DNA from 4 places in the Paenibacillus wynnii genome. Region 3 is predicted to be linked to each of the others. Evidence: riboswitches for the same ligand, from Rfam matches in the RefSeq annotation. Region 3 holds a riboswitch; each other region holds the start of a gene.
The links. A riboswitch is a leader RNA that binds a small molecule or an ion and turns the genes downstream of it on or off. The one in region 3 is predicted to bind thiamine pyrophosphate.
Positions count from the first base shown of each region.

Region 1: it holds a riboswitch for thiamine pyrophosphate, as region 3 does, so the genes downstream of both, PWYN_RS15675 (thiamine phosphate synthase) here and PWYN_RS18745 (ABC transporter ATP-binding protein) in region 3, are expected to answer to the same signal.
Region 2: it holds a riboswitch for thiamine pyrophosphate, as region 3 does, so the genes downstream of both, PWYN_RS09740 (ABC transporter substrate-binding protein) here and PWYN_RS18745 (ABC transporter ATP-binding protein) in region 3, are expected to answer to the same signal.
Region 4: it holds a riboswitch for thiamine pyrophosphate, as region 3 does, so the genes downstream of both, thiC (phosphomethylpyrimidine synthase ThiC) here and PWYN_RS18745 (ABC transporter ATP-binding protein) in region 3, are expected to answer to the same signal.

Region 1 covers NZ_JQCR01000003.1:71,119-74,468, reverse strand. The annotation lists gene PWYN_RS15685 (thiazole synthase) at 1-306, opposite strand, end outside; gene thiS (sulfur carrier protein ThiS) at 352-555, opposite strand; gene PWYN_RS15675 (thiamine phosphate synthase) at 539-1,195, opposite strand; TPP riboswitch at 1,319-1,424, opposite strand; gene PWYN_RS15670 (SDR family oxidoreductase) at 1,583-2,452, opposite strand; gene PWYN_RS15665 (NUDIX hydrolase) at 2,667-3,092, shown strand; gene PWYN_RS15660 (hypothetical protein) at 3,182-3,350, opposite strand, start outside.
Region 2 covers NZ_JQCR01000002.1:1,597,877-1,601,226, reverse strand. The annotation lists gene PWYN_RS09750 (ABC transporter permease) at 1-560, opposite strand, end outside; gene PWYN_RS09745 (thiamine-binding protein) at 557-850, opposite strand; gene PWYN_RS09740 (ABC transporter substrate-binding protein) at 1,082-2,122, opposite strand; TPP riboswitch at 2,283-2,393, opposite strand; gene PWYN_RS09735 (hypothetical protein) at 2,422-3,350, opposite strand, start outside.
Region 3 covers NZ_JQCR01000003.1:736,451-739,800, forward strand. The annotation lists gene PWYN_RS18735 (ABC transporter substrate-binding protein) at 1-478, opposite strand, end outside; gene PWYN_RS18740 (ABC transporter permease) at 475-1,254, opposite strand; gene PWYN_RS18745 (ABC transporter ATP-binding protein) at 1,235-2,119, opposite strand; TPP riboswitch at 2,104-2,207, opposite strand; gene PWYN_RS18750 (TetR/AcrR family transcriptional regulator) at 2,298-2,882, opposite strand; gene PWYN_RS18755 (DHA2 family efflux MFS transporter permease subunit) at 3,074-3,350, shown strand, end outside.
Region 4 covers NZ_JQCR01000002.1:1,220,676-1,224,025, forward strand. The annotation lists gene thiC (phosphomethylpyrimidine synthase ThiC) at 1-1,435, opposite strand, end outside; TPP riboswitch at 1,605-1,711, opposite strand; gene PWYN_RS27930 (S-layer homology domain-containing protein) at 2,357-3,350, opposite strand, start outside.

The DNA.
Region 1 (3,350 bases), 670 kb from region 3:
GTTAATGACTTCTATTTTCACCCAATTCCCCAACCCCGCAGCTCTTGCAAGTCTGGCGATACGTACCGCCTCTTCTGCTGTACGCGCTCCAGAAGTATTTGGAAGGAGTGTCATATGTGAAGGAATGTGTTTCATGATATTTTCTTCTCCACCTGTCAGATCCACCCGGCGGAGCGCGACTGTAATAACCTGAGAACCGGATCGGTTGATCACCTCAGGAATTAGGGTATTTCGGCTATATTTGCCGGTTCCAATGAATAGTCTACTGGATAAAGTGGTACCACCAATTACTAATGGGTCATGCATAAAAAAAACAACCTCCCTGATATGAATTGAAGTACGATTAGAAAATCAGCCTCCACCGACAAAATGAACCACCTCTATGCGGTCTCCATCGGCAAGGGGGGTGATCTCATAGTTTTCTCTGCTGACAATTTCTCCGTTAAGTTCCACTATGATTAGGCGTCCGGACCATTCAGGACGGTTCATCAAATCCGATACCGTCCTACAGCTATCGGAATAATCCTTAGCGGTACCGTTAATGAGCAGATTCATGCATACTCACCTCCTCTGCCAGCTTGGATTCTAATGTAACTTGAAGTGATGTACGATAAGCCTTTGCGGCTGATAAGGGATCATTCGAACCGCAAATACCGGACATCACTGCAATGCCTGCCGCTCCCTGCTTCATGATCTGGGATACATGATCAGGGGTGATTCCTCCTATGGCAATTACAGGTATGCGACTGATTCGCACAGTCTGAGCAAGCTGGGCTAACCCCCTTTCAGGCTGTCCCGGTTTACTGTCCGAGAGAAATACATGCCCAAACAAGCAGAAGTTGGCTCCCTGAGAGCTTCCCTTCTCGGCCTCTTGTGGAGAGTGGATCGACCTTCCCAGACGTAAATGGGGAGCAACCGCCCGAGCTTCAGCGGGAGTTAGGCTATGCCAGGGCAGCTGTACACCCCGAGCCCCAACAGCCAAGGCCACATCTATCCGGTCGTTAATGATTAACTTAGCCGGAGGGAGGCCGACTCTAAGCAATTCTTCTGCCGCCGCGATTAGTTCACGGGCCGAGCGATGCTTCTCACGCAGATGGATATAATCCAGCAGCGGATGTGTTGCTTCTACTATTTCAATAAATTGCGATAAAGGAAGTTTCCCATCCGAAATCAGATGGATTTCAGCTTGTGCCATACTTAACCCCCAGTCTTTGATTCGTCACCCTTGCAATTCCGTTCAGAAACGCAAAAAAACTGCCCCCCGGATGGAAGGCAGTCGGAATCTGTATAGAAATAGGGCTAATAAAAGCCTGTTACAGTTATTCGTTCTCCACTTCCCTACGCTGGTATAATCCAGATCAGGTTCAAAGGGTCCGAACATGAATAACGTCCGTCTCAGCCTTGCGGCACCCCTAGTGACCATACAATATGTAATTACTAACGAACTTAATATTAACATAATCTACCTCTATATAATACCTTCTCTTTTGTGCTCATAGTTAGAGACACAAGAAGACCCTGATCCGATTGCATCAGGATCAGGGTCTTCTTGTAAGACAAGTTACCAAATAACAGGTGATCTCTATCCGTTAACGACCTCGCCGCCGTTAACATGAATAACCTGTCCACTTACATAAGTGGAGTCATCGGATGCCAGATATACATAAGCTGGAGCAAGCTCCTCTGGTTGACCCGGACGCTTCATCGGCTGTGATGCACCAAATTCACTGACCTGTTTTGCGTCAAAGGTAGAGGGGATAAGCGGTGTCCAGATCGGTCCTGGAGCAACGGCGTTTACCCGGATGCCTTTTTCCACCAGATTGGCGGACAGTGAACGAGTGAAGCTCAGTATAGCACCCTTGGTAGATGAATAATCCAGTAACATAGGGTTGCCTTTATAAGCTGTAATTGATGTGGTGTTGATGATCGTAGAACCTGATTTTAAATGCGGCATTGCTGCTTTCGTCAAATAAAACATCGAGAAAATGTTCGTACGGAACGTACGCTCTAATTGCTCGGATGTAATATCTTCAATATTTTTTTGCGGATGCTGTTCAGCAGCATTATTTATAAGAATATCCAGCTTGCCAAGGCCTTCTACTGTCTTGTTGATAAGATCCTGACAGAACGCTTCAACCCCGATATCACCGGAGATCAGAACGCATTTGCGGCCTTCCTGTTCTACCTGACGTTTGGTTTCCTCTGCATCCCCGTGTTCATCCAAGTAGGAGATGACTACATCAGCTCCTTCTTTGGCAAAAAGAACGGCTACCGCACGGCCAATCCCGCTATCGCCGCCTGTTATAAGTGCTGCTTTGCCCAACAACTTGCCTGCTGCCTTATAATTCGCCGGTTCATATTTAGGGTGCGGGTTCATTTCACTTTCCAATCCTGGCTGACGGTCCTGCTCCTGGGGTGGTAAAGTTTTCTTTGTTTGATTACTGCTCATCATCTCGTTCTCCTCTCGCTGTGCAATTGGATAGACACTAATTGTCTTAGCATGGCTCTAGTGTCTCGATTTATACGTTTCGTTACGATATGTTAATTACCACGCTGAGCGAAAACTAAACAACATGGAGAAAGAGGTTATACGAATCTGATTATCCATTATAATGAATATATATAGTTCTGGAATTAATGCTTGCTTAGGAGGGGAATCACTCAAGATGGTGTCAAATGGTCGAAGCCTGATTGTTGCTGTGAAAGGAGTAATCCTGAAGGAAGGTAAGATCCTGCTTGTACAACGTGCTGATGATGATTATATCGGTGCTGGAACCTGGGAGTGCGCAGGTGGCAAGATTGAATTCGGGGAAGGGTTGGAAGCTGCTCTGGTTCGAGAGATTAAAGAGGAGACTGGATTAACCGTTTCCGTCGGGAATATTTTATATGCAGCTACATTTATGACTGACTCTACTAGACAGGTTGTTATTCTTACATATTTATGCAGAACGAATGAAACCACCGTCCAACTATCCAAAGAGCACTTGGATTACCGATGGTGCACCAAAGATCAAATTAAAACGCTATTATTACCCCAGATCATTAGTGATTTCGAGAAAAATAAGGTTTTCGAACTCGAGGAACTACTATAATCTTGTTCGTAACAGATTAAAATGCGCTAGATGCAAAAACCCGCACTCCAAATTAGGAGGCGGGTTTTTGTTGATAACTCACAAGAGTTTTAGACAATCTGGTTATACACCATGAAGAACACCATTAACAGCAGGGTAACAGACAACACTGCACTCAAGGTGCGAATCTTGCCGGTTTCCGCGGATACATCCCGGTTCTCACGGATTCCTGCCGCCGCCAGACGCAGCGGTTTACTCATAATGCCGCCAATAGCAAAC
Region 2 (3,350 bases), on a different contig from region 3:
GCATAGGTGGCGGATATTTTCAAACCGGAGAATAGTGAAGGCAAGGATGAAGGGAGCTCCAACTTGGTGAATATCTGCCACTTGCTTGCACCCGCCATTTTCATATAGTTCATCATCATTCGGTCACTTTGGGAGAGTCCACCCATCGTAGCAACAGCAATAGGAAAGAAACAAACTAAGGTAATGAGGACAATCTTCGGCAGCAGGCCAAAGCCAAACCAGATGACGAGCAGCGGTGCAAGTGCGATGGAAGGGACATTCTGACTCAGGATAAGCAGTGGATACAAAGCACGTTTGGCCCAAGGCAGCAGGTGCAGCAATAAAGCAACTATCAGCCCTACCGCCGTTCCTATGGGAAAGCCGATCAAAGTAAGGCGAAGCGTTGCAACCGTATGTTCCCCAATTCCTGCAGCGTTGCTGGTAGACTCCCGGGCGATATCTGTCGGACTCGGTAGAATCCACGCTTCAATATGGAAGAGTGACACGGACAGCTGCCATACGGCTAAAAAGAAGACGACCGCCACAAGTGGCGGCCATATTTGCTTCCAGGTTGATCTCACGGCCGATATTTCTCCGTCAGTTTATCCATGCTGATTCCGTTCGGGTTATGAGCGATCTTGATCTGCGAAATCACGCTTGGGCTGCCTGCCGCAACCAACGCTTCATGCATCTGGCGGACGATCTCGAGCAGCTCTGTCAGTTCCCCTTCCATGGTCGTATCCAGCGGATTCACCTGATGCTTAACACCGGATTGCTGAATAACTTCGATAGCCTTGTCCACATACGGGATGGAATCCTCATTGTTCGGAGTTTTTGGGATCACTTGAATGCTTAATAGGGTATTTGCCATGTGAAATCATCCTTTCAGTTTGAAGTAAAATAAACTAAATATTTCGCAAAAAGGGTCGGTCGTCACTACGGTGAATGTTGGACTTCCGGCCGCTGTTGTCTCCAGATTTATTTGATTTTGTTCCGCCTACTAGCGGTGTAAATCCGGAGACAAAGGCGGTCGCTAACGCTCCTACAGTTCCAAAATCCCCCTTCGTTCCTACTTTCCTATTGTTTATTTTATTGTAAGATTTTACTGCCCGTCCGGCAAAAAGTCATTTGTAAATGCTTTGGTAGTATCCAGTGGTTTATCCAGCAGCTTTAGACCATACATCCAGTCTGCGTAGTTTTTCCACACTTCAGCCTTTTGCTCACCCCAGCGGGCAGCATCTTCCGTATATTTCGGGCTGAGCCATTTCTGACTGGCAAGAACCAGCTTGGCATCTAAGTCAGGTACAGCTTTGGTTAGAATGGCAGCAGCTTCTTCCGGTTTGTCGATGGCATATTGATATCCTTTCGACGTAGCCTTCAAGAATGCCTTCACCAGTTCCGGATTCTCGGCAATCGCTTTCTCACTTGTGGTAAGCACAGGGGTGTAATAATCTAGTTGCGGTGCGTAGTCCTTCAGATACTGCATATCCAGCGGCTCTCCGCGCAGTTCAGCTTCAATCCCTGTCCAAGCATAGAATATCCAGGCAAAATCAATATCACGTTTAACAGCTGTGAAATAATCGGCTTCACCAATATTGACAATTTTTACTTTCTTAACATCGCCGCCATCAGGATCCATAATCGCTTTCATGGCTGCTTCCTCGGCAGGAGAGCCCCAGCCTCCATAGGTTTTGCCCTCGAAATCTTTAGGGGTCTTGATATTGCGGTCCTTCGGAGCTGCAAAACCGGATGTATTATGCTGAATGATGGCAGCAATGGAGACCAGTGGCACTCCTTGAAGGCGAGCCAATGTTAAAGCCTCTTGAGCGCTAATTCCAAAAGCTGCTTCGCCGGAGGCAACCATGGTATCCGCGCCTGCAGCGCCCGGCTGCACGATCTCTACATCCAGACCTTCCTCAGTATAATAGCCAAGATCCTTGGCTGCATAAAGTCCGGTATGATTGGTATTCGGCGTCCAGTCGAGGGCAACCTTAATTTTAGTGAGTGTCTTGGGTGCATCTGTAGCTGCAGCAGTAGTTGCTTCCGGGGCAGCACCCGTGTTTCCGTTAGTACTGCCGCATCCGGCAATAGCAATAACCAGCATGCAGGTAAGGCACAACATTAGTACTTTTTTGACTCCCATTTTCTGTTTCTCTCCTTTGAATGTGCGGAAACGTAAGGCTAAGCCTGACATCTCCTGATCTATTCCCGTCTCACCGTACAAATTGAACAATCCGAAATACCAAAAAAGCGCCCCGAAGATCGGGACGCGGCAGGCGCTTGAATTAGTTATGGTTACAGGAACCAAGACTTATGGCGTTTCCTACGCTGGCATTATCCAGATCAGGTATAAGGGTCAGTATCTTATGGGATACAATCTCAGCCGGCCAATTCCAGCACCCCTGCTTATAAAGTTAGCGGGTTACGGTGTATTATAGACGATTAATCTTCAAGATGAAACCTTTTCTTGCGGCGATCCTGAATTCTTCCCCACAATGCCCGCACGGTAAGCGAGAGACTTACTACAATACCGGTCATCGCTAAAAATAAGGCCAGGTATTCAAAAGGAGAATACTCCAGCATTTTACTCCACTTAATCTGACCCTTTAGATCTTCAATGACCTGATTCATACCATAGATTCCGCTGATAACAGTATATACCGTAAGAATCATAAGAAGATTATCCCGCCGTTTGGACTGAAACTTATCCTGATACTGAAACAGGTCATCCAGTGTCTGTTTTACTTCTACGAATAAAGCGTCATTGCCATATACCTTCCGCATCTGTAAAAAGATTTCCCGCCCCTGTGATTGCGAAATAAGCTCCAGGAAATAAAATTTAGCCGAGAAGCGGTTAATGGAATAGATCAGATTCTCAATTTGCTCATAATCGTTATCGATCCGCAGCCGCGAATGCATATTTGCCAGCTTGAGCAATACGATTTTGTGGAAAACACTCAATAACAGTCCATAATAATATTCCCCGTACATCTCGTTGGCAAGATTGGTGGAGATATCTGATCCCTCCCGCGTAAGACAGCAGAAGGTTTGCTCGTTGGTCATGTAATAAGTGTTGGGTCCCCATCGGTTATAGGAATGGGTGCTGCAATAATTGTCGATGTAGGTAGGATCACTGGCACTCTTATGAGGTTGTCCTTTGAGATTGATACCATCCAGTTGAGAGGCTCTATACCGGAGGTGGATATCAATCTCGGCATCTTCTTCAAATTGGTAAAAGGCTTGTACAAGCATCCGCTCATCTACGAAATAAGGCAAGGTCTCAAAGTAGGCTCCGCTCAGCTCCGAGGAATCCAGACAAGAACGAAGACCGGGCACCAGCTCACTGAACACGAAATCTCCCACCTGTTCGA
Region 3 (3,350 bases):
TCTTAATCATTGTCTTCACCATTGCTTCATATAGAGGGATGGAGGAGTAACCGATACTTTTACCCATCAAATCTTTAGGACGTTGTACTGCACCTTCTGCGGGAATCAGCAGATGATTCAGTGGATGTCTGACTATGGCAGCGATGGATTGCACCGGGATTTGCTCAGCGCGGGCCATGAGTACCTGAGGTTGATAGCTAAGTGCCAGATCAATCTGATTAGCCGCGACTAGCTTCAGGCCGTCATTGCCGTCCGCAGGCATTCGGATTTCTACATCCAGACCTTCTTCAGCAAAAAAGCCTTGGCTCTCCGCTGCATAAAATAAAGAGTGCACGGCATTCGGATACCAGTCGAGCATAAGGGTAAGCTTCTGCAAAGGCTGTTTAGATTTACCCGCCGAACAACCGCCTAGAATTAGAAAGATGCAAAGTAGTAATAGGGAGACTGACACTCTTAATTTAGTATTGGTATACATCATGAGTTGGATGAACCTCTTTTCATGAATAGAATTTTTTCAAGCAAGACTAGGATTAGAAAAAGGACAAGGCCAAGTGCAGACAGCAAGAATACGGCCGCGAACATCTCATCACTTTGCAGATTCCCGGCCATACGGCGGCTGAAATAACCAAGGCCCTTGCTGCCCCCGAGCCATTCGCCAATCGTTGCTCCGATCACACAATATACAATCGATAGTTTCAAGCCGGAAAAAAATGAGGGCAGTGCCAGCGGAATCTGGATCTTTGTAAGCAGGTGCCATCGGTTTGCGCCCATAGTTAATAATAGCTCTCTGTAGCCTTCACCCCCCTTGCGTAATCCATCAAAGCTACCCACCACTACCGGAAAGAATGCTGTTAAGAAGACAACGGCAACCTTGCCTGCCAGCGAATAACCGAACCAAAATATGAAGATGGGCGAGAGAGCGATTAACGGGATCGTCTGACTGATGATAATGAAGGGATATAGTGCTTTTTCTAGCCTACGGGACAAATGCATTCCGGTACCTAACAATGAGCCTAAGACAACAGAAAGAATGAATCCCATAATTACTTCCTGAAGAGTAGCCGGTAGATGCTGCCCAAATAACAACCGCCGATTCTCGACTAGAGCATTCCAAATGGACGTAGGAGCCGGAAGGATAAACGATGGAATCCATTTCAGACGAACAACGGTCTCCCAGCACACGAGAAGGAAGAGGAGAAGGAGGAGGGCAAGTCCATAATCTCTAAGATAACGTTTAAGAGGTGTGAGTATCATAAAGTCGTCTCTCCAAATCCTCCCGCAACTTCAGAAACCGCGGATCATAATTCATAGCAGAGTGCCTTGGTCTTGGTAAATCAACGATGAATTCCTGCATTGGAGCTTTTGATTGACTGCCGGACATTAGGTAGATTCGATCACTAAGCAGAATCGCTTCCTCCAGATCATGTGTAATGAATAGAACCGTCTTCGCAAGCCCATCCCATAACCCGGTAAGCCACTTGTGCATTTCCCGTTTAGTTATAGCGTCAAGAGCGCCAAAAGGTTCATCCAGCAGCATAAGCTCCGCTCCGGTTACAAGGGTTCTTAAAAAAGCGATCCGCTGCCTCATACCACCCGATAATTCATTCGGATAAGCTTGTTCCACTTCTGCAAGACCAAAGCGCTCCAGCATCTCGCGTATCATCGAGATCGTTTCCGCTTTTGAGCGGTTCTGAGTTACTTCCCACGGCAGAAGACAATTGTCCAATACCGTCCTCCAGGGCAGTAAAAGGTCTTGTTGAGGCATGTAGGCAATGTTCCCTAATCGGGTAGTTGCAGTGGAGCTAGCTTCTTGCCAGATGATATCGCCGTTAGTAGGTTCCGACAGTCCTGCGATAATCTTGAAAAGCGTACTTTTCCCACAACCGCTGGGGCCAATGACAGAGACGAACTCTCCATGTTTAACTTTCATAGACAATTCTGATAAAACTGAGTATTTCCGTTGTGGGTCAAAAGAGTAGGACAAATCATTAATAGAGATCATTGTGTTCGTAGACAAACCCCCTTCCAAACAAATAAGACCCATCCATCTCCAAAGGAAATGAATGGGCCCAAAATTCTCGTCTGCATAGGTATGCATCACTTGAAAGTCCGGTTCCACTTCCCTCCGCTGGTATGATCCAGATCAGGTTCCAAGGGTCCGGAGGTTGAACTCCATCTCAGTCAAGTAGACTCCCCTAGTGAAATAAATAGGTCGATATTGAATTCTTAAGTGGTTTTAAATATACCATATCTTATCGATATGTAAAGAGTTGGGAGAGACTTTAGCCTTTTCAATACTAAGATTTACGGAGTCCTGTCACAAACAGCGTAATTATGCCTTTTACGATCTGTTCTTTGGAATCTCCGTGAACCTTTTGCTGGTACAAATAGAGGTCTGGACTGAGTACGGAAATCAATGCTGTAGCAGCAAATTTGGGGTTCACGGAGATGATTTCATTACGGTCGGAAGCTTGTTGAATCAGCTCGGCCAGCACTGCACTTAGTCTTTGGAAAAAAGGATGTTCGAAGTGGGTGAGCTGTTTTTTACCGGTGAATTCAGACTTAATAAGCTGCAGCAGCTCCGCATGTTGAGCGATGAAATCGATAACTCTCTCAATACTGTTCTGAAGACGCTCCAATGCAGGAATCTCGGAACCGGACTGCTGAACCTCTTGCTCCATTAGCCTTAAGAATCTCTCAGTACTGTCCAGTAGGAGAGCTGAAGAAATTTCACCTTTATCACTGAAGCGGCGGTATAAGGAACCCTGTCCAATGCCGGCTTTTTTAGCAATACTATACATACTGACCGCATCCAGACCATTTTCGGTAAAAAGCTGTCCGGCGGCCTCCAAAATTTTCTGTATATAGGGATCATTAGCCATAAGAGAAGGGACTCCTTTAATAGAAATTAATAGTGTTAAGTAATGATGCAGAATCTAATTGACATAGCGGACAATTGTCCGTAAACTAATGGATGGAGAAACGGACAGTTGTCCGATCAATCAATTATATAGATATACCCGCGAAGAGGTCAATGATACTCGTGCAAGGGGTTATTAGGAGGAGAAAGAGAATGGAACAAACGATGAAGTCAGATGCGGACTTTCGGATATCCAGTATTTTAGTTCCGCTTATTGCGATCATAGCGGGCGTATTTATGGTTGTGCTGGACAGTACTGCGATGAATGTAGCTTTATCTACTCTGGTAGTGGACTTTCATACGAATTTGAATACATTGCAATGGGTGGTTACCGGGTATATGTTGGCCCAAGCCTCAGTGATTCCCCTTTCTGGTTGGTTATCCGACCGATTTGGAGCCAAGACTGTATTTTTGAGTGCTATCGTATTAT
Region 4 (3,350 bases), on a different contig from region 3:
GGGCAGCGATTTTATAGGTTATAACGCCTTCCCGTACATCATCCTTATTGGGCAACCCCAGATGTTCCTTTGGAGTTACATAACAGAGCATAGCTGTGCCGAACCAACCGATCATAGCCGCTCCAATCGCCGAGGTGATATGGTCATAGCCGGGAGCAATATCTGTTGTTAAGGGGCCTAATGTGTAAAAAGGAGCTCCATGGCAAAGCTCTAGCTGCTTATCCATGTTCTCTTTGATCAGATGCATCGGCACATGACCTGGCCCCTCCACCATTACCTGAACATCATGCTTCCATGCCAGCGATGTTAATTCACCCAACGTTTCCAGTTCGGCAAATTGAGCCTCATCATTGGCATCGGCGATAGAACCTGGCCGCAGCCCGTCTCCCAGGGAGAATGCCACATCGTAAGCCTTCATAATCTCACAAATATCCTCAAAATGGGTATATAAAAAGTTCTCCTGATGATGTGCAAGGCACCACGCCGCCATAATTGATCCACCACGTGAGACAATACCTGTCATCCGCCCTGCGGTCAGTGGAATATAACGAAGCAGCACTCCGGCATGAATCGTAAAATAGTCCACTCCCTGCTCCGCTTGCTCGATCAGCGTATCCCGGTAAACCTCCCAATTTAAATCCTCGGCCTTCCCGTTCACCTTTTCCAAAGCCTGATAGATGGGCACTGTTCCGATAGGTACAGGGGAGTTGCGGATAATCCATTCGCGGGTAGTGTGAATGTTTTTGCCTGTCGATAGATCCATGATATTATCCGCGCCCCAGCGTGTGGCCCATCTCATCTTCTCCACCTCTTCCTCAATAGACGAGGACACGGCGGAGTTGCCGATATTGGCGTTGATTTTCACTAGGAAATTCCGCCCGATAATCATAGGTTCACTCTCAGGATGATTAATATTGGCAGGTATAATTGCGCGGCCGCTGGCTACCTCATCTCTTACAAACTCAGGTGTAACATTCTCACGGATGGCTATAAACTCCATTTCCGACGTAATAATCCCTTTCCGTGCGTAATAAAGTTGACTGACATTCCGGCCCTTTTTGGCTCTAAGCGGACGCCGCTGTAATCCTGGAAATATCTCCACACCCGACTTACCCGTGGCATTCCCATTATCCTCCGGTTTGATAGTTCTTCCTTCATAGGCTTCCGAATCTCCACGACTTCCAATCCACAAAAAACGATGAGGCGTTAAACCCTGACGAATATCACTATGCGCTTCGTCGTTAGTATAAGCCCCGCTAGTATCATAGACACGGACTGGAGCATTCTCCTCTTCCCCGCTGGTACCCGATGTTCGGCTCAATGTAATCTCGCGCATGGGTACTTGAATATCGGGCCGCGATCCCTCCACATACACCTTACGACTTCCTGGAAAAGCCGACAGATCAATCGTATCTTTCTTCGCTTGGCTAGGCATTTACATTCCTCCTAAAGGTTTGTAAGCGACACTTCAGTGAGTCCGAGAAGTATAAAACTCACTTCAGAAGCATTCGCTTATTTGGCAGCAACAAATAAGAGTGCGCGCAAAAAAGCCGCTCCACAATGGAGCGGCTTTATCCATAAACGGCCAAGGCCAACCATGAAAAAAGAGTCCGACTCCACTTTCCTACGCTGGTATAATCCAGATCAGGTTCAAGGGTCCAGGAATTCAATTTTCCCGTCTCAGCCCATTCAGGCTCCCCTAGTGGTTTCTTATTTAAGTTAGTTATAAGTTACAGAGAAACCCATCATTTGTCAACTTAAGTTTATCCATCAGAAATTGTATATCTTCGGTTCTTACCTTCGCAGAGTAAACTACGTTAGCGACTAATCAAGCAATTTAAGCAAATGAATCTCAGGAGATTTCAGTAAATGATTCTCAGGCAATGACTCAACTTGTAACTACTCATCTATCGCTCCAGTCAGACGGTTGCTTGTATTCACACCATTAAATTAAAGGGATGCGGATGATGAGTAACGGAACCCACGTTAATCGCAAAACAAGGCTAGCCAAAGGGTGATCTTAGTTTAGTTGCACTTTATACACTTAACTGATGCAAAAACAACTCTCGCAGGGCTTTAATTGTAATAAATACATCTAAACTCTGGCTAAAGGGGCATTATCGCCGAATATCATAAATATAAGTGTACTTTGTGCAACTACACTAAGAGACTCCATTAATTTGGATGTTTTAGTTGTAGAAAGTACACTTAAAAACTCACACAGTCCTCGTAAAGCTCTCTGGTTGCTTAGTCTGGCTTAGTCTGGCTTAGTCAGGTCTAGTCTTGTTTAGTCTGGCCTTGTCTGGCCTTGTCATGCTTAATCTAGCTTAGTATTGCATGATCATGTATAGGCTGCCTAACGATATTCCAATGTAAGCGAAAGAGACATGCCGTTATAGGAATATGAATATCCAGATAACACCTGGCTCGAAGCCATTGCGGCAGTAAGGTCAGCAATCGCATCTCCCTCATAAGCAGGCTTGATGCTCAACTCCGTCTCATGGGCTGCAATAGTCTTGGCAATCCTCTCCTTCAGTTCCATAGCGCTGTGTACAACAAGATCTTTATACTCATAATAATTCTTCGATATCGCCGTAGCTTCAGGCCACTTTACTGTCTCCCAGATATGATCCTTCATGAGTTCCTTATCCGTAACGTTGAAATAGCTATATATTAATCTTCCCTTTTCATCTGGAACCGGATCATCCCAAGTAACGTCCAAATTATAATATTCATTGTCAATCTTCACTTTATTCCACGCATGACTTATGCCGTCCGCCGTTCCTATCACTATCTCTGAATCTATACCGGCCAGCTCCAGCAGCAGATGTGCTGCATAGGCGTAACCTTGGCATACAGCGCTTCCGTTGAATAGGACACCATAGGCGCTGAACACGTCGTCCGGCAATGTATCCTTCAGGTAGTTGTCGTAATCGTAAACGGTGTGAAGAATAATATAGTCATGGATGGCGATCTCCTTCTCCATGTCACTCATGCCCGGCTTGATAATTTCTGTATTGACCCGTACTGATTCCTCATAGATTTTTTTCGTACGGTCGTCTTGAAAGAGGAGAGGTTTGTCTGATTGCTCGATGGCCCCCAGCAGCTCATGTTCATTTCTAACAAAGACCGGCCCATAGAGATCATAGATCCGAAACGCCAGTACAAAGATTTGCTCACGTGATGCTTTAGCCTTCGGTTGGAACGCTATCCCCCCCTTGGACTCCGTCCCTTGTAAAATACCGCTGGAGGAAAGCTTGTTCACGGCACTTCCCGCCCAGCCAGCCACAGCGCTTGCGTCCGTGAACGTAGGTGGGCTGCTGCTATTCAACCTATCAGCTATACCCGCC